3 regions of the Fusobacterium sp. FSA-380-WT-3A genome follow, and region 3 is predicted to be linked to each of the others. Evidence: riboswitches for the same ligand, from Rfam matches in the RefSeq annotation. Region 3 holds a riboswitch; each other region holds the start of a gene.
The links. Region 3 has a riboswitch for S-adenosylmethionine ahead of metK (methionine adenosyltransferase). Riboswitches for the same ligand answer to the same signal wherever they lie in the genome.
Positions count from the first base shown of each region.

Region 1: linked by a shared signal. The riboswitch ahead of HF862_RS08990 (methionine ABC transporter ATP-binding protein) and the one ahead of metK (methionine adenosyltransferase) in region 3 are both predicted to bind S-adenosylmethionine.
Region 2: linked by a shared signal. The riboswitch ahead of HF862_RS03585 (MetQ/NlpA family ABC transporter substrate-binding protein) and the one ahead of metK (methionine adenosyltransferase) in region 3 are both predicted to bind S-adenosylmethionine.

Region 1 covers NZ_JABAFQ010000018.1:27,558-34,855, reverse strand. Annotated here, with positions in the region: gene putP (sodium/proline symporter PutP) at 83-1,525, opposite strand; gene HF862_RS09000 (hypothetical protein) at 2,571-2,930, opposite strand; gene HF862_RS08995 (deaminase) at 2,953-3,396, opposite strand; SAM riboswitch class I at 3,582-3,669, shown strand; gene HF862_RS08990 (methionine ABC transporter ATP-binding protein) at 3,776-4,783, shown strand; gene HF862_RS08985 (methionine ABC transporter permease) at 4,773-5,420, shown strand; gene HF862_RS08980 (MetQ/NlpA family ABC transporter substrate-binding protein) at 5,458-6,246, shown strand; gene HF862_RS08975 (TSUP family transporter) at 6,422-7,252, shown strand.
Region 2 covers NZ_JABAFQ010000003.1:87,054-94,351, reverse strand. Annotated here, with positions in the region: gene HF862_RS03600 (FAD-dependent oxidoreductase) at 324-1,946, shown strand; gene ahpC (alkyl hydroperoxide reductase subunit C) at 2,230-2,790, shown strand; gene HF862_RS03590 (FAD-dependent oxidoreductase) at 2,847-4,484, shown strand; gene HF862_RS03585 (MetQ/NlpA family ABC transporter substrate-binding protein) at 4,597-5,388, opposite strand; SAM riboswitch class I at 5,500-5,588, opposite strand; gene HF862_RS03580 (YoaK family protein) at 5,698-6,369, shown strand; gene HF862_RS03575 (TetR/AcrR family transcriptional regulator) at 6,599-7,177, shown strand; gene HF862_RS03570 (OmpP1/FadL family transporter) at 7,208-7,298, shown strand, end outside.
Region 3 covers NZ_JABAFQ010000015.1:14,715-22,012, reverse strand. Annotated here, with positions in the region: gene cbiT (precorrin-6Y C5,15-methyltransferase (decarboxylating) subunit CbiT) at 1-458, shown strand, start outside; gene cobI (precorrin-2 C(20)-methyltransferase) at 469-1,197, shown strand; gene cobM (precorrin-4 C(11)-methyltransferase) at 1,176-1,940, shown strand; gene cbiG (cobalt-precorrin 5A hydrolase) at 1,933-2,943, shown strand; gene cobJ (precorrin-3B C(17)-methyltransferase) at 2,936-3,670, shown strand; gene HF862_RS08290 (HU family DNA-binding protein) at 3,794-4,120, shown strand; gene metK (methionine adenosyltransferase) at 4,257-5,411, opposite strand; SAM riboswitch class I at 5,495-5,581, opposite strand; gene HF862_RS08280 (tRNA1(Val) (adenine(37)-N6)-methyltransferase) at 5,626-6,303, opposite strand; gene HF862_RS08275 (stage 0 sporulation family protein) at 6,307-7,242, opposite strand.

The DNA of each region.
Region 1 (7,298 bases), on a different contig from region 3:
CATTAATTTTTTATGTTTTAATTATTGAAAGTTTTATTTAGATATATATCGAGTATTTTAGATTTTTTATATATTAACATAATTATTCACATATTTTTTGTGATAAAGTAACTCTACCAAATACAAATTTTTCTGATAAATATACTGTTAATCCATTTAAGACAAAAGCTGGTAATATTTCATATAGATAATTTCCTAGTCCAGATAATTTCCAGAAAATTATTACTAGAACTCCCACTAACATTCCTGTGAAAACACTTTTCCAATTTAATTTTTCACAATATAAAGTCATTAATATAGCTGGTCCAAAAGCTCCTCCAAATCCTCCCCAAGCATATGAAACCATAGATAAGATTTGAGAATTTGTATCCATAGCTATTATTGTAGCTATAACTGAAATAAGTATTATTCCTATTCTCCCTGTCCACATAATTTCTTTTTCTGAAGCATCTTTTTTAATATATCTATAAAAATCCTCTGATAATGTAGAGGCTGACACTAAAAGTTGTGAATCGATAGTGGACATAATAGCTGATAATATAGCTGCTAACATAACTCCACCTACCCAAGGATTAAATAGCATATTAATCATATAAATAAATATTTTTTCTGAGTCTCCACCTATTTTTGAAACATCGGTAAATAATCCTATTCCTGTAATTCCAATAGCAACAGCTCCAATCAAAGAAATAATAACCCATAACATAGCTATAACTCTAGCCTTTTTTAATTCATATAGATTTTTTACACTCATAAATCTAACTAAGATATGAGGTTGTCCAAAGTATCCTAATCCCCAAGCTAAAGCTGAAATAATACCTAGTATTCCTATATGGCTTCCATGAAATAAACTTAAAGATATATTTCTAGATTGTGAAATAGTTTGGATATTTTCTACTCCCCCACCAACAAAATAAGCTAATATAGGAACTATTAAAATAGCTAAAAACATTAAAGTTCCTTGGAAAAAGTCTGTCCAACAACAAGCTAAGTATCCACCCATAAAAGTATAGAAAACTATAGTTCCAACTCCTATTAATATAGCTAATTTATAATCTATTCCTAATATACTAGAAAATAATTTTCCAGCTGCTACTATTCCAGAAGATGAATAGATTGTAAAGAAAAATAAAATTACTATAGCTGAGAATATTCTGATAGTACCTGTATCGTCTCCTAATTTTTTACTTAAGAAATTAGGTAGTGTCATACTATCTGTTTCTTCTGTTTGAACTCTTAATTTTGGAGCAAGAATTTTCCAATTTAGATAAGTTCCTAAAGTAAGTCCTATAGCTGTCCAAGTTTGACTCATCCCTGTCATATATACAGCTCCTGGTAATCCCATCAATAACCAACCACTCATGTCACTAGCTTGAGCTGATAGAGCTGTAACCCATGAACCCATTCCTCTACCACCTAAAACATAATCTTCAGCTGTCTCAGTTTTTTTATAAAAATAAATTCCTACTGCCATTAAAAATATTAAATAAATCACAAAAGTTATTAAAGTTTCTATTGTTGCCATATTATCCTCCATATATTTTAAAAATTTTATTTACTCAGGGTATCTATATTTACTATTCCTTTTATTCTCGGGACTTTTAACATCTATTTTTCACCTCTTTTTCTTAAAAAACAAAAAGCCATTTAGAAATACATCTAAATGGCTTTATAATAATGAAATAAACATTTGTTTTCAATAGCCATAGATGCAAACCTCAGCACAATAAGGATTTGCATCTATGATAACTAAATCATTAATGCAAATCCACTCTAGGTACTGTGGGGTTAACATCAGCTATTAAAAATCTTTTCATGTTTATCTCCTTTCATTTTAATTTTATGGAAATATTATATCAGTTTTTTTCTAAAAGTCAAGAAATTATTATATAAACAAATGACTTTTTAAATATTATTTTATTAAATATATTTTTATAATAAATTTTTTATTATAACATATAATAATTTTTATACCTAAAAGGAATTTTTTGAGGCTTTCTTTTTCTTAATAACCATAGATTTTAATTTTTTTATTAACTTAATATTTTTATAAAAATTTCTATTTTATCATATAATAATTTTTATACCTAAAAGGAATTTTTTGGGGCTTTCTTTTTCTTAAATAACCATAAATTTTAAATTTTTTTATTAACTTAATATTTTTATAAAAATTTCTATTTTATCATATAATAATTTTTATACCTAAAAGGAATTTTTTGAGGCTTTCTTTTTCTTAAATAACCATAAATTTTAAATTTTTTTATTAACTTAATATTTTTATAAAAATTTCTATTTTATCATATAATAATTTTTATACCTAAAAGGAATTTTTTGGGGCTTTCTTTTTCTTAAATAACCATAGATTTTAATTTTCTTTATTAACTTAACATTTTTATAAAAATTTCTATTTTATCATATAATAATTTTTATACCTAAAAGGAATTTTTTGAGGCTTTCTTTTTCTTAAATAACCATAGATTTTAAATTTTCTTTATTAACTTAATATTTTTATAAAAATTTCTATTTTATCATATAATAATTTTTATACCTAAAAGGAATATTTTTTGGTTTTATTTTTTTCTTTTAAAGAAATCTTTAAAAGATTTTTTATTGGCATCTCTCATTTGTTTTTCTTCTCTTTGTTGATTTCTATAATTTGACCAATTAGGGTCATTTTTCATATTTTTCTTAAGTTGACTCATATATCTGTATGTAGCCTTAGCTGAATTATATCTGTAAACAATATTATTTTTAGCATCTCTAACAGTGTCAACAAACCCAATAAAAAAGCTTGTAATATTATTTCCTATTAAAGAAAATCTAGTAGCTTTATATATATGTCCACAAGAAGGACATTTAAACTTTGCTGGTTTATTAATTATTCTCATCTTTTTTTTACAGTTTGGACATTTTATTGTAAGTTTTCTCATTATGTATTTCTCCCTTTTATTTTTATTCATCAAAATTTAGAACTATAGTTTTTCTATTTGTTTTTAGTTTTCTATATTTTACCCCTGACATATCAAGCATTTTTTTTGAGGCTATATCTGTAGGGGTCCCACTATATTTTTCTGATAAAAACACTATCTCTTTTATCCCACTTTGAATTATAGCTTTGGCACACTCATTACATGGGAAAAGAGCTACATATAAAGTACAACCTTTTAAACTCTTTGTACTGTTAAGTATGGCGTTTAATTCAGCATGACAAACATAAGGATATTTTGTTTCTAAAAAATCCCCCTCTCTATCCCAAGGAAGTTCATCATCATTACAACCTAAAGGAAGTCCATTATATCCTACACCAACTATTTTTTTATCCTCAGTAACAATACAAGCTCCTACTTGAGTTCCTGGGTCTTTGCTTCTCTTACCTGAAAGTAAAGCAACTCCCATAAAATATTCATCCCAACTTATATAATCTTCTCTTTTCAAAGTTTACCTCCAATAATAACTTGAAATTTGTTCTCTTTAAGATTATCATACATTATTTTCATGATTTTTCAAGTTTTTTTTAGATTTTTTTATTTTTCTATTGACAAATATCTTTTTTTATTATATCATAGCACAAACAAATAAATAATCCATCAAGAGAAACTGAGGGACTGGCCCTGTGATGTTTCAGCAACCTACTATTTTGGTGTGGTGCTAATTCCAGATAGATGGCGATGACCAATAAACAATCGCAATATCCTCTAAGTTATCTTGATGTAGATAATTTAGAGTTTTTTTTTACAATTTTATTTTACACAATCAAAGAAAAGAGGGATGTTAAATGATTTATATTAAGAATGCTAACAAAATATATCCTAATGGTCTTCATGCTGTAAAAAATGTCAATTTACATATTAGTAAAGGAGATATTTTCGGAATAATTGGACTTAGTGGAGCTGGAAAATCATCTCTTATTAGGCTCTTAAACAGACTTGAAGAGCCTACTAGTGGAGAGATAATAATAGATGGAGTGAATATAGTTTCTCTTGGAAAACAAGAATTACTTGAAAAAAGAAAGAAAATTGGAATGATATTCCAACATTTCAACCTTTTATCTTCAAGAACAGTAGGAGAAAATATAGCTTTTGCTCTTGAAATAGCTAATTGGAATAAAAAAGATATAGATAAAAGAGTAGATGAACTTTTAGAGCTTGTAGAACTTTCTGAAAAGAAAAATTCTTATCCTAGCCAATTAAGTGGGGGACAAAAACAAAGGGTAGCCATAGCTAGAGCCTTGGCAAACAACCCTGAAATATTACTTTCAGATGAGGCAACTTCAGCCTTAGACCCTAAAACTACAAAATCTATTCTTGAACTTATAAAAAATATTCAAAAGAAACTTGGACTTACTGTAGTTATGATAACTCACCAAATGGAAGTTATAAGAGATATTTGTAATAAAGTCGCTGTTATGGCCAATGGAGAAATTGTGGAAACTGGTGGAGTACACCATATTTTCTCTGCTCCTCAAGCTGATATAACAAAAGAGTTAATTTCTAATCTTCCTAACGATAACCAAACTACTGTTGAATTGGTTAAGAGAGAGGGAAAAAGTATCATTAAACTTAAATTCCTTGGTTCTATAGCTGAAGAACCTATACTTTCAAAAGCTATTAAGAAATTTGATATAGACTTTAGTATAATTGGAGGTTCTATTGAAAATCTTTCTACTATGCAAGTAGGGCACTTATTTATAGAACTTTCTGGACATTTAGATGAACAAAAAGATGCTATAAATTGGTTCAAAGAAGAGGGAGTTTTTGTGGAGGTGATATACGATGGTATTTAATATGATTCTTACTTCAACTTTAGAGACTTTATACATGGTATTCTTCTCAACTATATTTTCAATGGCAATAGGATTTCCAATCGGTATTCTTTTAGTAGTAACTAGACAAGGAAGTATTTTAGAAAAACCAACTTTAAATAGATTTTTAGAAATTTGTATCAATACTTTAAGGTCTTTCCCATTTATTATTCTTATGATTTGTGTATTTCCACTTTCAAGAATAATAGTTGGTACAACTATAGGGGTAACAGCTGCTATAGTACCTCTTTCAATATCAGCAGCTCCTTTTGTGGCTAGAATGGTTGAGGGAGCTTTAAGTGAAATTGACAAAGGGCTTATTGAGGCAAGTTCTAGTATGGGAGCAAGTAACTTCACTATAATATTTAAAGTTATGATTCCTGAAACTTTACCTCATCTAATCCATGGTCTTACTGTTACAGTTATAAATCTTATTGGATATTCAGCTATGGCTGGTACAATAGGAGCTGGAGGACTTGGAGATTTAGCTATAAGATTTGGATACCAAAGATTTAAAACTGATATTATGATTTACTCTGTAATAGTTATTATAATTTTAGTTCAACTTATTCAATCTTTTGGAAACTATCTAGTATATAGAATTAAAAAAAATAGATAATATTTAATTATATAAAAATTTTAAGGAGATGATGTTTATGAAAAAAAACTTTAGACTACTTGCTTTAACTGGATTACTTTCATTAGCTCTTGGAGCTACTTCTTTTGGGGCTACTTTAAAAGTAGGAGCAACTCCTGTACCTCATGCTGAAATATTAGAAGTTGTTAAACCTGAACTAGCAAAAGAGGGAATCGAACTTAAAATAGTAGAGTTTACTGACTATGTAACTCCTAACCTAGCTTTAAATGATGGGGAGTTAGACGCTAACTTCTTCCAACATTATCCTTATTTAGAAAAATTTGCTGAAGAAAGAAAATTAGATTTAGCTAATGCTGGAAATGTCCATGTAGAACCATTAGGGCTATTCTCTAAAAAATACTCTTCACTTGATGATATTAAAAAAGGGGCAACTGTGGCTATACCTAATGACCCATCTAATGGTGGAAGAGCTTTAATACTTCTTCACAACAATGGAATTATAACTTTAAAAGACCCTACAAATCTTTATTCAACAGAGTTTGATATAGCTAAAAATCCTAAGAAATTAAAATTTAAACCTTTAGAAGCTGCTCAATTACCTCGTGTTTTAACTGATATAGATTTCGCTGTAATAAATGGAAACTTCGCTATGGAAGGTGGATTAAATCCTACTAAAGATGCTTTGGTAATAGAAGGTAAAGAGTCTCCATATGCTAATATTATAGCTGTAAGAACAAAAGATTTAGATAAACCTGAAATAAAATCTCTTGTAAAAGCTCTACAATCAGAAAAAGTAGCTGATTTTATAGAGGAAAAATATAATGGTTCAGTTGTTAAAGCTTTCTAGTTATCTCTAATAGCTAGAAAAAACTTTATTTTTTAAGTTTGACCATACATTCTTTATGTTACAAAAAATTAAAGACCCTTAGGGGTCTTTTTATTAACAAAAATATAGACTATCATTAAAAAAAATAATATAATAATTTTAAAGAATATCATAATTATTTTTTAGGGGTGGAGATATGTTTGAACAATTTTTTACTAATATTGATTTGGGAACTTTTCTATTTTTAGGAGTGGCTTGTTTTATCGCTGCTTTTATTGACGCCGTGGCTGGTGGTGGAGGATTAATAACTGTTCCAGCTTATTTAGCTTCTGGGTTACCAGCTCATATTGCTTTGGGAACTAATAAAGTTTCCTCTAGTATAGGTACTGTGGCTAGTAGTCTTAAATTTGCTACTTCTGGTAAAGTAAATAAAGAAATGGTTAAAAGAATGATTCCTTTTTCTTTTGTTGGAGCTCTTATGGGAGTTAGAACTGTTGTTTTAATAGATTCTAAATATCTATATCCAATAGCTATTGTGTTGTTACTATTAGTTCTTATCTACACTCTTATAAATAAAAAAATGGGAGAGGAAAATAATTTCACAGGGCTTAATAAAATAAATATTCGTAATGGAAAATTAATGGCTTTTATAATGGGATTCTATGATGGGTTTTTTGGGCCTGGTACAGGTTCATTTATAATTTTTGCACTAATAAAAATTTTCAAATTAGATTTTACTAATGCCAGTGGAAACGCCAAAATTTTAAATTTAACAAGTAATCTAGCCAGTATGATTTTATTTATCTATTTAGGAAAGGTAAATTTCTTTTATTCGATACCAATAGGAATAATTATGGTTTTTGGAGCCACTTTAGGAGCTAAGGTAGCTGTTAGTAAAGGAACTTCATTTATCAAACCAATATTCTTAGTTGTAACTACTATTGTTTTAGTAAAAATGATATTGGAATCTATGTTTGGAGTAGATGTAGTAGGATTTTTAAAAGAATTAATCTTAAGTATATTATAAGAAATTATAAAAAGGACTGTTACAAAAGTTTTGTAACAGTCTTTTT
Region 2 (7,298 bases), on a different contig from region 3:
AAAAACTCAAATTAAATTTTTTTTAAATATATTTTACCACCTATTTTAATTATTATTTTTTTGGATATATAATTATATAAAAATGGAAAAAGTTCCTCATTTAAATTTTGGACTTTTTATAATTTTCTTAGGTTTCTTTTTTATAACTAGCTTTTTTTGGGCAATGACAGAAACTGTTTAAGTTAGTCTTGAAAACTTTATTAATTCAAATTTAAAAGAAAAAATAGTATTTATTTTAATAATTTTAATTCTTATTTTTCTTTATAAATCTACAAATAAAATTTAATTATATAAATTTTATAAAATAAAAAAGGAGAATAATTATGGGCGAAAGAATATATGATGTTATTGTAATTGGAGGGGGACCTTCAGGTTTAACTTCTGGAATATATGGAGGAAGAGCAAAATTAGATGTATTAATTATTGATAAAGATGATTTTGGAGGACAAATAAAATTAACTGATGAAGTTGTTAATTATCCAGGAATAAACTCTATAAAAGGTAAAGAAATTGTAGAAATGATGAAAAAACAAACTCAAAAATTTGGAGTGAGTTTTGTACATGATGAAGTTATAAAATTAGAATTAGATGGAGATATAAAAAAAGTTATTACAAAATTAGGAGAATATAAAGGACTAAGTATAATAATAGCTAGTGGAATAACTCATAAAAAATTAAATTTTATTGGGGAAGATGAATTTTTAGGAAAAGGGGTTAGTTATTGTGCTATTTGTGATGGAGAATTTTTTAAAGATAAAGATATTTTTGTTGTAGGGGCCGGATTCGTAGCAGCAGAGGAATCAATATTTTTAACAAGATATGGAAAGAAAGTACATATATTAGCAAGAGAACCAGAATTTACTTGTGCTAAAACAATTGCTGATAAAGTATTAAAAAATCCTAAAATAGAAGTTAAATTTAATACAGAAATTATTAGTGCTGAAGGAGATAATCTTCTTAGAAAAATAAAAATGAAAAATAATGTTACTGGAGAGATAACAGAAGTTGTTTCAGAAAATAATGAAAATATAGGTTTATTTATTTTTATAGGCTTTGTTCCACAAACAGATATTTATAAAGGAATAATAGAATTAACTGAAGAGGGATATATAAAAACAAATGAATATATGGAAACTAATGTGGAAAGAGTTTATGCTGTAGGGGATATTAGACCAAAAGAGTTAAGACAGTTAGTTACAGCAGTATCAGATGGAGGAACAGCAATCTCAAGAATAGAAAAATATATTTTTGAATTGAGAAATAAATTAAATCTTCCAAAAGTAGAAAGAGAAGATGATGATTTAGAAGAAAATGGAATTTTAGATAATAATATGAAGAAACAAATTGTAGAACTTACAAAAAGATTTAAAACTTCACTAAATCTTGTAATGGTAAAAGGTGAAGATTTAGAGAAAAGTAGGGCTTTGGAAGAATTACTTAGAGAACTAAGCAGTTTAACTGAAAAAATAAAAGTTTTTGTATATGAAAGAAGTTCTCCAGAAATAAATGAAAAATTTCTTTTAGAAAGATTGCCAGCAGTATTTATTTTAAATAAAGACAATGAATATTCTAGAATAAAATATTCTACAATTCCTTTAGAACATGAATTAAATTCTTTTATGCAAGCTTTATATAATATAGCTGGTCCTGGTGATGAAGTAAAAGAAGAGTTGTTGGAAAGAATAGATAAGATAGAAAAGAAAATAAATGTACAAATAGGAGTTTCATTGAAATGCACTAGATGTCCAGATACAGTTCAAGCTACTCAATTTATTGTTTCAAGAAATAAAAATGTATCAGTTGAAATAATAGATGTATTAACACATAAAGAATTTAAAAAGAAACATGATATAGTAGGAGTTCCTGCTATAGTGGTAAATGAAAAAAATATCTATTTTGGTCAAATGTCATTAGAAGAAATGATAGAGATTCTAGAAAAACAATAGAATAAAAATATTAGAGGAGTTATTGTACTTAATAATAAATTAAATTGAGAACAATAACTCTTTTATTTAACTTAATATAAATCTAATTTTTAATTATAAAATTTTTTTACTTTTTATAAATTTAGAATAAACATAAATAATTTTTTTAATGTAATAATTATTTATAAATTTTCAAAAAAATATTTTGAAAATCAAAAAAAAGTATTGACAAATTATTTAATAGTTGCTATAATAAATTTGTAATCAATACAAATAACAATAAATTTTAAATAGGAGGAAGATTATGTCTTTAATAGGAAAAAAAGTTGAAGAATTTAAAGTGAAAGCGTACCAAAATGGAGATTTTATAGAGATAACAAATGAATCAATGAAAGGGAAATGGGCTGCAGTAGTATTCTATCCAGCTGACTTTACTTTCGTATGTCCAACAGAGTTAGAAGATTTAGCTAATTTATATGAAGAATTTAAAAAAGAAGGATGTGAAGTATATTCAGTTTCAACAGATACAGAGTTTGTTCACAAAGCTTGGCATGATACTTCTGAAAGAATTAAAAAAGTTCAATATCCAATGATAGCTGACCCAACAGGAAAATTATCAAGAGCTTTTGAAGTTATGATTGAAGAAGAAGGATTAGCATTAAGAGGAAGTTTCATTATAGATCCAGAAGGAGTTATCCAAGCTTATGAAGTTCATGCTAATGGAATAGGAAGAGAAGCTAGTGAATTATTAAGAAAATTACAAGCAGCTAAATTTGTAAGAGAACATGGAGAGGTTTGTCCAGCTAAATGGAAACCAGGAAAAGAAAGTTTAAAACCATCAATTGACTTAGTTGGAAAACTTTAAGATTTAAAAAGATGTTGCTTTTTTAAGTAACATCTTTTCTTTATAGAGGAGGGAATATGGAAAAAATTTACGATATGATTGTAATAGGAGGAGGTCCAGCTGGACTTACAGCTGGAATATATGGTGGGAGAGCCAAGTTAGATGTTCTTATTATAGAAAAAGAAGAAAAAGGTGGACAGATAAAAATAACTAGTGAAGTTGTTAACTTTCCAGGAATAAAAGAGATTTCTGGAAGTGAGTTAGTTGATAAAATAAAAGAACAAGCTAAAAATTTTAAAAATGATTTTGTTCAAGATGAAGTTATTGATATGAATTTAGAAGATGATATAAAAGTCATAAAAACAAAATCAGGAAAAGAATACAAAGGATTATCAGTTGTTATAGCAACAGGAGCTTCTCCAAGAAAATTAAATTTTCCTGGAGAAATAGAATATTCAGGTAGAGGAGTAGCATATTGTGCTACATGTGATGGAGAATTTTTCACAGGATTAGATGTATTTGTAATAGGTGGAGGATTTGCTGCAGCTGAAGAAGCTATATTTTTAACTAAATATGCTAAAAAAGTTCATGTTATAGTTAGAGAACCAGATTTTACTTGTGCCAGAACAATAGCTGATAAAGTTTTAGCTCATCCAAAAATAGATGTTAGGTTTAATACAGAAGTTGTAGAGGCTACAGGAGATAAATTTTTAAGAAAAATACTTTTAAAAAATAATATTACTAACGAAACTGAAGAATTTATTCCTGAAGATGGAGAAACATTTGGAATATTTATTTTTGTTGGATATGAACCTCAAAGCAAAATTTTTAAAGACCACATAGAAATAGATAAACAAGGATTTATTTTAACAAATGAAGATTTAATGACTAGTACATCAGGAGTATATGCTATAGGAGATATTAGACCTAAAAAATTAAGACAAGTTGTTACAGCAGTTTCAGATGGAGCTATAGCTTCTAGTAATATAGAAAAATATGTTTTTGAACTTAGAGAAAAATTAGGATTGAAAAAAGAAGAGAAAATAGAAGAAAAAGAAGTTGAAAGTGAAGAAAGAAAAGAAATGTTAGATGAAAATCTAAAAGAACAACTAAGAGAAGTAACTAAGGTATTCCAAAATAAAATAGAATTAGCTGTAATAAAAGGTGAAGATTTAGAAGAAACTTCTGATATAATTCAAATGGCAAAAGAGATTGGAAGTACAAATGATAAAATTCAAGTTAAAATTTATGAAAAAACAGATATAGAATTAGCACAAAAAGGTATTGATTTAGAAAAATTACCTGCTATTGCTATATTAAATGATAAAGGGGAATTTTCAAGAATAAAATATACAACTGTTCCTACAGGACATGAATTAAATTCATTTATTTTAGCTATGTATAATGTATCAGGACCAGGACAAAAAATAAGTGATTCATTAATTGAAAGAATATCTAAAATAGATAAAAAATTAAATATAAAAATAGGAATTTCATTAAATTGTACTAGATGTCCTGAGACAGTTCAATCAACTCAAAGAATAGCTGTTGAAAATCCAAATGTTGAAGTAGAAGTAATAGATGTATTTGCTCACAAAGATTTCAAGAAAAAATATGATATATTAAGTGTACCAGCAATGGTTATAAATGATAAAGACCTTCGTTTTGGAAAATTATCAATAGAAGAAGTTGTGGATATATTAGAAAAAATATAAATTAAATATTTCAAAATAAGATGGGTGTTACAAATTAATTTGTAACACCTTCTTTATTTTTAATCTTATCTTACTTTAATATGATAAATTTTCCCAAAATTATCAACTCAAGTTAGAAAGTTGCTATTACAGAACCTTTATATTTTTCATTTATAAATTTTTTAATATTTTCAGTTCTAAGTTCATCAACTAAAGTTTTTACCTCAGAATCATTTAAATTTTCATCTCTAACAGCTACAACATTGGCATAAGGAGATTCAGCTCCTTCAATGGCAATAGAATCTTTTATAGGGTCTAAATTAGCTTGAAGAGCATAGTTACAATTTATAACAGCCACATCAACATCTTTTATTACACGAGGAAGTTGAGGAGCTTCAATAGATTTGAATTTTAATTTTTTAGGATTTTTTATGATATCAAATTCAGTAGCACTAAGGTCTGTAGGGTCTTTTAAAGTAATAATTCCTTTATTATGAAGAAGTAATAAAGCTCTTCCACCATTTGTAGGGTCACTAGGAATAGCTATAACTCCACCTTTTTTTATTTCATCTAATGATTTATATTTGTCAGAAAATACAGCTATTGGAGAGATAAAAATTCCTTCCCCAATTTGAGAAATTTTTAAATTTCTCTCTGTTTTAAATTTTTCAAGATAAGGTGTATGTTGGAAAAAGTTTGCATCTAAATCTCCATCAGCTAAAGCTAAATTAGGAGTAACATATTCATTAAATTCAATAATTTCTAAATCTATTCCTTTTTCTTTTAATTGAGGTTTTACAGCCTCTAAAATTTCAGCATGAGGAACAGGTGAAGCTCCTACTTTAAGAGTCTTAGAAAATGAATAATTTCCTAGTAGAGAAAAAGCCACAAGTGTTGTAAATAATTTTTTTGATAAGTTTGTCATATTATCATCTCCTTAAAATTTTTTAAATTATAAAAAATATCACTCTTAATAAAAAATCTCTAAATTTTTCATCAAGAAAATTTAGAGATATAAGGAATAGATTATTAATCTAAACCATCTACATGGAATTAGCACCACACTTTACAAAGTAGGTTGCTGAAACATCATAGGGCCAGTCCCTCAGTTTCTCTTGATGGATATTTTTTATTTTGTGTATGATATAATAAAAAAATAGATTTGTCAACTATTTTTTTTATTTTTTCTTTATGCTATAATAAAGTTGGAATTACATACAATGAGGTGATAAAAATGAACAAGATATTTCAGATGTCTGAACGATATAGGGTAGGTCTAATTTTAGCTGTTGTTGGAGGTTATTTAGATGCCTATACTTATATATGTAGAGGAAAAGTTTTTGCTAATGCTCAAACAGGAAACATAGTTTTATTTGGAATAAATCTCATAGAGAAAAGATGGGAAAGTGCTTTAGAATATTTTACTCCTATAATGGCTTTTGTGATTGGAGTTCTTTTGTCAGAGTTTTTTAGAAAAAAATATAATAAAGAATTTTTACATTGGCGACAAAGTATATTATTATTGGAGATGATAATTTTAATAATAGTAGCTTTTATTCCTATTGGAGATTTAGATATTTTAGCAAATGTATTAATATCTTTTGTGTGTTCACTTCAGGTAGAGTCTTTTAGGAAGTTTAGAGGTAAAGCCTATGCTTCAACTATGTGTACAGGAAATTTGAGAAGTGCAAGTGAAGCTCTTTATAAATCTTTGGTAATAAAAAATAAAGAAGATTTAAAAAGTAGTATGAATTACTTTGGAATTATAACTTTTTTTATAATAGGTGGAATGATAGGAGCTATTATTACAAAGAAATATTTAGAAAAATCTGTCCTTTTTTCTGTAATTGGATTAATGATAGTTTTTATAATGATGTTTATAAATTACGATAAAGAAAAAATATAAAAAGAAATCAATTATGATTTCTTTTTTTTTATAAGTTTATATATTACTATTGTAATTTTAATATTGATAAATTATAATGAAAAAAAATAATAATGTTATGAAATAAAAAATAAAAATTATTTATATATTGACTTTTTAAGGAAATATATAGTATAATTTTTTTTGTTCGTAGAAAATATGTTTTTTTATTTTATAATAATGTTATGAAAAGAATAAAAAGGAGTTTTTTATGGGAAGAAAATTAAAGTTCACAAGAGAGGAAATATTAAATAAAGCATACGAAATTTTAGTAAGAGAGGGAATGAAAAAAATCTCAGCTAGAACAATAGCCAACGAGTTGGGAATATCTACTATAGGTGTCTACTCTAATTTCAAATCAATGTCAGATTTAAAAAATGAACTTTCATTACTTGCTAAAAACAAACTACTGGATAAAGTAAAAATTAATTATACAGAACTTGGACTTTTAAATATAGGAATAGGAATTTGTCTTTTTGCTAAAGAGGAAAAAGCTTTATTCAGAGCTATATTTATGAGAGAGAATTTATCAGAAGAATTTTTAAATGAAATTACTAGAGATTTGATAAATTTAGTTTATAAAGGATTTAAAGAAAGTGACAAATATAATGTTTTAAAAGATAGTACTATCAATTGGATGATAAGAAAAGGTTGGTGGTACACTCACGGATTTGCTTGTTTAATTTGTTCAGGATTTTATAATCCAACTTATGAAATGATTGAAAGTGAGCTTCGTGAAGTTGGTTATCTTATTTTAAAACAAGCTATGAAAATAAATTCAGAAAAATAATAAAAAATTATATAAATCAAGGAGAAAAAAATGAAAAAAACACTTATGTTAATGGCTTTAATAGCTTCAGTAAATGTTTATGCTGGAAGTATTGACTACTTAGCTCAACAAGACGCTGAAT
Region 3 (7,298 bases):
TTGGAGCTGGTACAGGAAGTGTTGGGATTGAAGCTTCTACCTACTTAAAAAATGGTTTTGTTTATGGGATAGAAAAAAATATAGAGGCTATTGAACTTATAAAAAAGAATTTAGAAAAATTTAATATAAAAAATTATAGATTAATTTATGGTCTAGCTCCAAATGATTTAAATTTTTTAGAAGAAAATTCCTTTGATAGAATTTTTATTGGTGGAAGTTCTAATAATATGAAAAATATTTTAGATTTTTTTATAAAAAAATCTAAAAAAAATAGTAGATTTGTAATAAATTTAATTACTCTTGAAAATTTAGGAAAAACTTTAGATTTATTAAAAGAAAAAAAATTATCAGATATAGAAATTGTAAATGTAAATATATCAAGAAATAAAAAAATAGGAAATTATAATATGATGATTGGAGAAAATCCAATATATATAATAAGTGGAAGAAAGGAATAAAAATAAATAAATGAGTAAATTTTATGGAATAGGGGTTGGAGTAGGAGACCCTGAAATGATAACTTTAAAGGCTATTAATACTTTAAAAAAATTAGATATTTTAATTTTACCAAATGCTGGAAGAGATATTGAAAGTACAGCTTACAATATTGTTAAAGAATATCTAAAAACTGATATAAAATTTGTAGATATGGAAATTTCTATGAATCCTAATATAGAAAAAAGAAAAGAAGAGAGAATAAAAAATAGCAAAATCATTGAAGAATATTTAGAAAAAAATTTAAATGTAGGTTTTATTACTATAGGGGACCCTATGACTTATAGTACATATGTCTATCTTATAGAAAATATAAATGAAAAATATCAAGTGGAAACAATTCCTGGTATATCTTCTTTTATAGATATTGCCTCAAGAATAAATATCCCTTTGGTTGTTGGAGATGAAACTTTAAAAGTTATATCACTTTCTAAAAAATGTACTTCACAACATATAATAGAAGAAATAAAAAATAGTGATAATATAGTAGTGATGAAAGTTTCATTGAGATTTGAAGAATTAAAAGAAGCATTGAAAATTACAGGAAATGAAAAAAATATTGTACTTGTATGTGAATCAGGAAAAGAAGAACAAAAAATTTATTTTGATTTAGAAAATTTAACAAAAGAGGATATCCCTTATTTTTCAACTCTTATATTAAAAAAAGGAGGAATTGAGAAATGGAAAAAGTTTATTTCATAGGAGCTGGACCTGGAGACCCTGAACTTATAACTGTTAAAGGACAAAGAATTATAAAGGAAGCTGACATAATTATATATGCTGGTTCTTTAGTTCCAAGAGAAGTTATAGATTGCCATAAAGATGAAGCTTTGATTTACAATTCTGCTACAATGACTTTAGAAGAAGTTATGGATATAACAATAAAAGGGATTAAATCTGGAAAGAAAGTAGCTAGAGTTCACACAGGAGACCCAAGTATTTTTGGAGCTCATAGAGAACAAATGGATATTTTAGATGAAAATAATATAGAATATGAAGTTATTCCCGGAGTAAGTTCTTTTTTAGCAGCTGCTGCTTCTTTAAAAAAAGAATATACTTTACCAGATGTAAGCCAAACTGTTATATGTACAAGACTTTCTGGAAGAACTAAAGTTCCAGAAAGAGAATCTTTAGAAAGTCTAGCTTCTCATCAAGCATCTATGGCAATATTTTTATCAGTTCAAATGATAGATGAAGTTGTTAAAAAACTTTCTGTTTATTATCCAGAAGATACTCCAATAGCTGTTGTTCAAAGAGCTAGTTGGAAAGATGAAAAAAAAGTTATAGGAACTTTAAAAAATATATCTGAATTAGTAAAAAAAGAAAATATTAATAAGACTGCTCAAATTCTTGTTGGGAATTTTTTAGGAAATAATTATTCAAAATCAAAATTATATGATAAAACCTTTACTCATGAATATAGAAAAGGAAAAGAAAATGTTTAAAGATAAAATTGGAATTATTACTGTCACTAAAAAAGGCGTTGAATTAGCAAAAAAAATAAAAAATCTTTATTTAGAAACTTTTAATAAAGAAATTGAAGTTTTTACATTAGAAAAATATTCTGATGAAGAAACAAAAATAATAAAACTTTCTATTAAGGATACTTTAAAAGATATTTTTCAAAAATATTTTGGTTTTATTTTTATAACAGCCACAGGAATAGCTGTAAGAAGTATAGCACCTTTTATTAACTCTAAAGACTCTGACCCTTGTGTATTAGTAGTAGATGAAAATGGAGATTTTGTAATTCCTATTCTTTCAGGACATTTAGGTGGAGGAAATAATTTAACAAAAGAGATAAGTTCTATGCTAAATTCAATCCCTGTTTTGACAACATCTTCAGATATTTCAGGAAAAATTGCTGTTGATACAATCGCCATGAAAATAAATGGAAAATTAGAATCTTTAGAGAGTGCTAAAAAAGTTACAAGTCTTATAGTAGCTGGAGAAAAAATTGAAATAAAAGTTCCAGAAAATATTTCAAATGAAAATCCAAAAGGAGTAATTATTATTTCAAATCAAAAAAATATTGAAATAACTCAAATTTTTCCAAAAAATATATCTATTGGAATAGGCTGTAAGAGAGGAACACCTAAAGATAAAATAATTTTTGCAATAAAAAACTCTTTGGAAAAATATAATATTTCAGAAAAATCTTTAAAGGTTTTAGGAACTATTGATATAAAAAAAGATGAAATTGGAATAATAGAAACTTCTAAATACTTTAATATTGACTTAAAAATTATTTCTAAAGATGAAATAAAAAAGGTAGAAAATAAATTTAAAAAATCAGAGTTTGTGGAAAAAACTTTAGGGATAGGTTCTGTATCAGGCCCTTGTGCTATGCTAGCTTCTGGAAAAAAAGGAGAAATTATAGCAGAAAAAATAAAATATGATGGAATTACTATATCAATATTTCAGGAGGAAACAAGAAAAGATGGGTAAAATTTATGTGGTAGGAATAGGACCAGGAAATAAAGAAAATATGACTTTTAAAGCTTATGAAACTTTAAAAAATTCAGATATAATAATAGGATATAAAACTTATATCTCTCTTGTAGAAGATTTATTTCCAGAAAAATTACTGATAAAATCTTTTATGAAAAAAGAAGTAGAAAGATGTGAAGAGACTTTAAAGTTAGCAGAGGATGGAAAAACTGTATCTCTTATTAGCTCTGGTGACCCTGGAGTTTATGGAATGGCTGGACTTATGTTAGAAGTAGCAAAAAATAGCAATATTGAAATAGAAATAATTCCTGGAGTAACTTCCTCTAATGCCTCAGCTAGTTTAGGAGGGGCACCTATTGTACATGATAGTGTCAATATCTCTCTTAGTAATCTTTTAACAGATTGGGAAATCATTAAAAAAAGAATTGATTTGGCTTCTCAAGGAGATTTTGTAATTACTCTTTATAATCCAAAAAGTAAAGGTAGAGAATTTCTTATAAATGAAGCTAGAGATATAATGTTAAAATATAAATCTAAAGATACTCCTGTATTGATAGCTAGAAATGTTGGTAGAGAGGAAGAAAATTTTGTTATAACTACTTTAGAAAATATGTTAAACTATGAAATAAATATGTTTTCTACAGTTATTATAGGAAATTCTAATAGTTTTATTTTAAAAAATAAGATAATAACACCTCGTGGATATAGAATTATTCATAAGTAAAAGAAATTTAAAATAATAAATAAAAAAAATTTAAAAAAAATTAAACAAAATATATTTTTTTTGAGTCTTATATAATAACTTAAGATACTTTAATATTTATTTATATTTTTAAAGGGAGGAATCATGAAAAAAGTAGAATTTGCAGAATTGTTTATGAAAAAGGCTAATTTGCCTAGTAAAGAAGAAGCAAAAAGACAAGTAGAAGTTTTTGTAGAAGTATTAAAAGAAGCACTTGCAAAAGAAGAAGTTTTAGTTTTTAGAGGGCTAGGAACTTTCGAAAGAAAAACTACAAAAAGAGCTGAAGGAATTAACCCTAGAACAGGGGAGCCTATTAAAATAACTCCTAAAAACTATATAAAATTTAAAGTTGGTAAAGACTTATCTGATAGATTAAATGTAAAAAAAGAAGAACCTAAGAAAAAAAGAACTTGTAAAAAGAAAGCTAAATAAATAAATTCAAAAAATTTTAGTAAACTAAATGATTAAAGCTTCTAATAGCTTTCTATGGTATCATAGAAAGCTATTTTTATTTTTTAAAATTTAAAATAAAAAGGATATTGTATAAATACAATATCCTTTTCTTTAATTACTTATTAAAATAATTTTTTAATTCTTCAACTTTATTTAATTGTTCCCAAGGAAGTTCTATATCTGTTCTTCCTATATGCCCAAATGCTGCTAAATCTTGATATCTAAATTCACAACTTCTAAGTTTTAAGTCTCTTTCAATTCCTCTTGGTGTTAAGTCAAATATTTTTGAAACCCCTTTTGCCAATTCTATTTCATCTACTTTTCCTGTTCCAAAAGTATCAACTTTTACTGATGTAGGTTCTACTACTCCTATTGCATAAGATAATTGTACCTCACATTTATCAGCTAATCCTGAAGCTACTATATTTTTAGCTACCCATCTAGCTGCATAAGCTGCTGACCTATCTACTTTTGAAGGGTCCTTTCCAGAAAAAGCTCCTCCACCATGTCTAAAGTATCCACCATAAGTATCAACTATTATTTTTCTTCCTGTAAGCCCTGTATCTCCATGAGGTCCTCCAATTTCAAATTTTCCTGTAGGATTTATAAATATTTTTTTAACATCTTCAAATTTTAAATTATATTTTTCCAATACAGGTTTTATTACTAATTCTCTTACATCATGATGAATTTGTTCTTGTGTTACAAATTGATTATGTTGAACTGAAACTACTATTGTATCAACAAATTTTATATTTCCTTCTCTATCATAAGCTAATGTTACTTGAGATTTTGCATCTGGTCTTGCCCAAGTAAGTACTCCTTCATTTCTTAATTCAACTAATAATTTTAAAATTTCTCTTGATAAAACTAATGCTAAAGGCATTAATTCTGGAGTTTCTTTTACAGCTCCTCCAAACATTATTCCTTGGTCTCCAGCTCCTCCTACATCTACTCCCATAGCTATATCTGGAGATTGAGAATGTATTGAACTAAATACTCCACAGTTATCATCAAATCCCATTCCTGGTCTATACCCTATTTCATGAATTTTTTTTCTAACTATATCTTGAATATCTATGTAAGTTTTTGTTGTTATCTCTCCACCAACAATAACTTGACCTGTTGTACAAAATACTTCACAAGCTACCCTAGAATTTGGGTCATCTTTTAAACAAGCGTCTAAAACAGCATCTGATATTTGGTCTGCTACTTTATCTGGATGTCCTGGTGATACACATTCAGATGTAAAGTAAATTAAATCTTCCATTAATTCCTCCTAATAATAAAATCAAAAATAATTTAAAAATAAAAAATCCCTTTCCAACGAAAGGGATATAATCTTACAAATAATCCCCATCTAACTGGAATTAGCACCACACAAAATAGTAGGTTGCTGAGACATCACAGGGCCATTCCCTCCGTCTCTCTTGATGGTCAAGATTTATTATATAATACTTTATTAAAATTGTCAATATTTATTTTTAGTATCCTTCCTCTTCCAAAAATAATGGTGGTACTACTTCTAACTTATTTTTTCTCCCTTTTGATGCCTGAATTAAAATAAGATTAGAATTTTTATTTCTATCAAAGTAAACAAATTTTATTTTTTTAGGAGAAAAATTATTTTTTTCTAGTTCTTTTATAATTTCTGATAATCTAAAACTTCTATGCACTAAAAAAAGTTCCCCTCTTGGTTTTAAAAGTCTTTTACTATTTTTTATTAATTCTCCTAAATTTAATTTAATTTCGTGACGAGAAATCTTTTTATTTTCATTCTCAGAAATTTTTTTCCCATCTAAAGACATATAAGGAGGATTGGAAATAATATAATCATAATAATTTGATTTACTATATTCCTTTACATCTCCATAGACAATCTCTATATTTTTTTCTAATTTATTTTCTGAAACATTCCTCTTAAAAATATCTAAGGATTCCTTTTGAATTTCTATCCCTGTAATATTTTTCATATTTTTTCTTTTAGCTAATAATATAGGAATTATTCCAGAACCACTTCCTATATCTAGTACTTTTTTTTCTGGATTTCCTTCAAAAAAATCTACTAAAATTATTGGGTCTACAGAAAACCTAAATCCATCTATTAATTGATATATTTTTATATCATCGTCAAAAGTTGTTATATTTACAATTTCTTCCATATCTTACTCTTTTTCTAGAAGTGCCAAATTACTTCCATCTTCTGATACAATAGGACTTTCGTTTTGTAATTTTTTAGCTTCTTTTCTATTAAATTTGACTTCTTCTATATCAAATTTAGTTATACCTATATTTGGTAAATCTACATATAAAAAACCATTAAGTGGACTTATACTGATTACTTTTCCTTCTCCTTTTTCTGTTTTTACCATTTGATTTACAGCTGGGAATGATTTTAAAGCTTCTTCATATTGTTGATATTCGTAATTTATACAACAAAGTAATCTTCCACAAACTCCAGATATTTTAGATGGATTTATTACAAGTCCTTGGTCTCTAGCCATTTTTATTGATACAGAATTAAATTTATTAATAAAAGTTCTACAACATAACTCTTTTCCACAAACTCCTATATCTCCTAAAATTCTAGCTTCATCTCTTACACCAATTTGACGTAATTCTATTCTAAGCTTAAATATGTTAGCCAAATCTTTTACTAAATCTCTGAAATCAATTCTTCCCTCTGCTGTAAAATAAAAAATAAGTTTTGTTTTATCAAAAGTAAACTCTGTATTTATAAGTTTCATTGGTAATTTATGAGTAACTATTTTTTCTTTACAAATTATTTGAGCTTTTTCAGCTTCTTTTCTTAAATCCTCATATTTTTTTATCTCTTCTTCACTTGCTTTCTTTAAGACAGGTTTCAAAGGTAGTACTAATAATTTTTCAGAAAGTACCATAGGTGTATTATATATTACTCCTATCTCTTGCCCTCTTACTGTATCTACTAATACTTTATCTCCTTTTTTATAAACTTCATCTTTATTTACAACTTCAAAATAATATCTTTTTTTAGTAATTTCAAAAATTACACCTACAACTGTATAAAACTTCTCTTCTTGTACTTCTTCTACTATTTCTTCTGTATTTTCTTCTATTATTTCAACTATTTCTTCTTTTTTTTCTACAAATTCTTCTACTTTTACTTCTATATCTT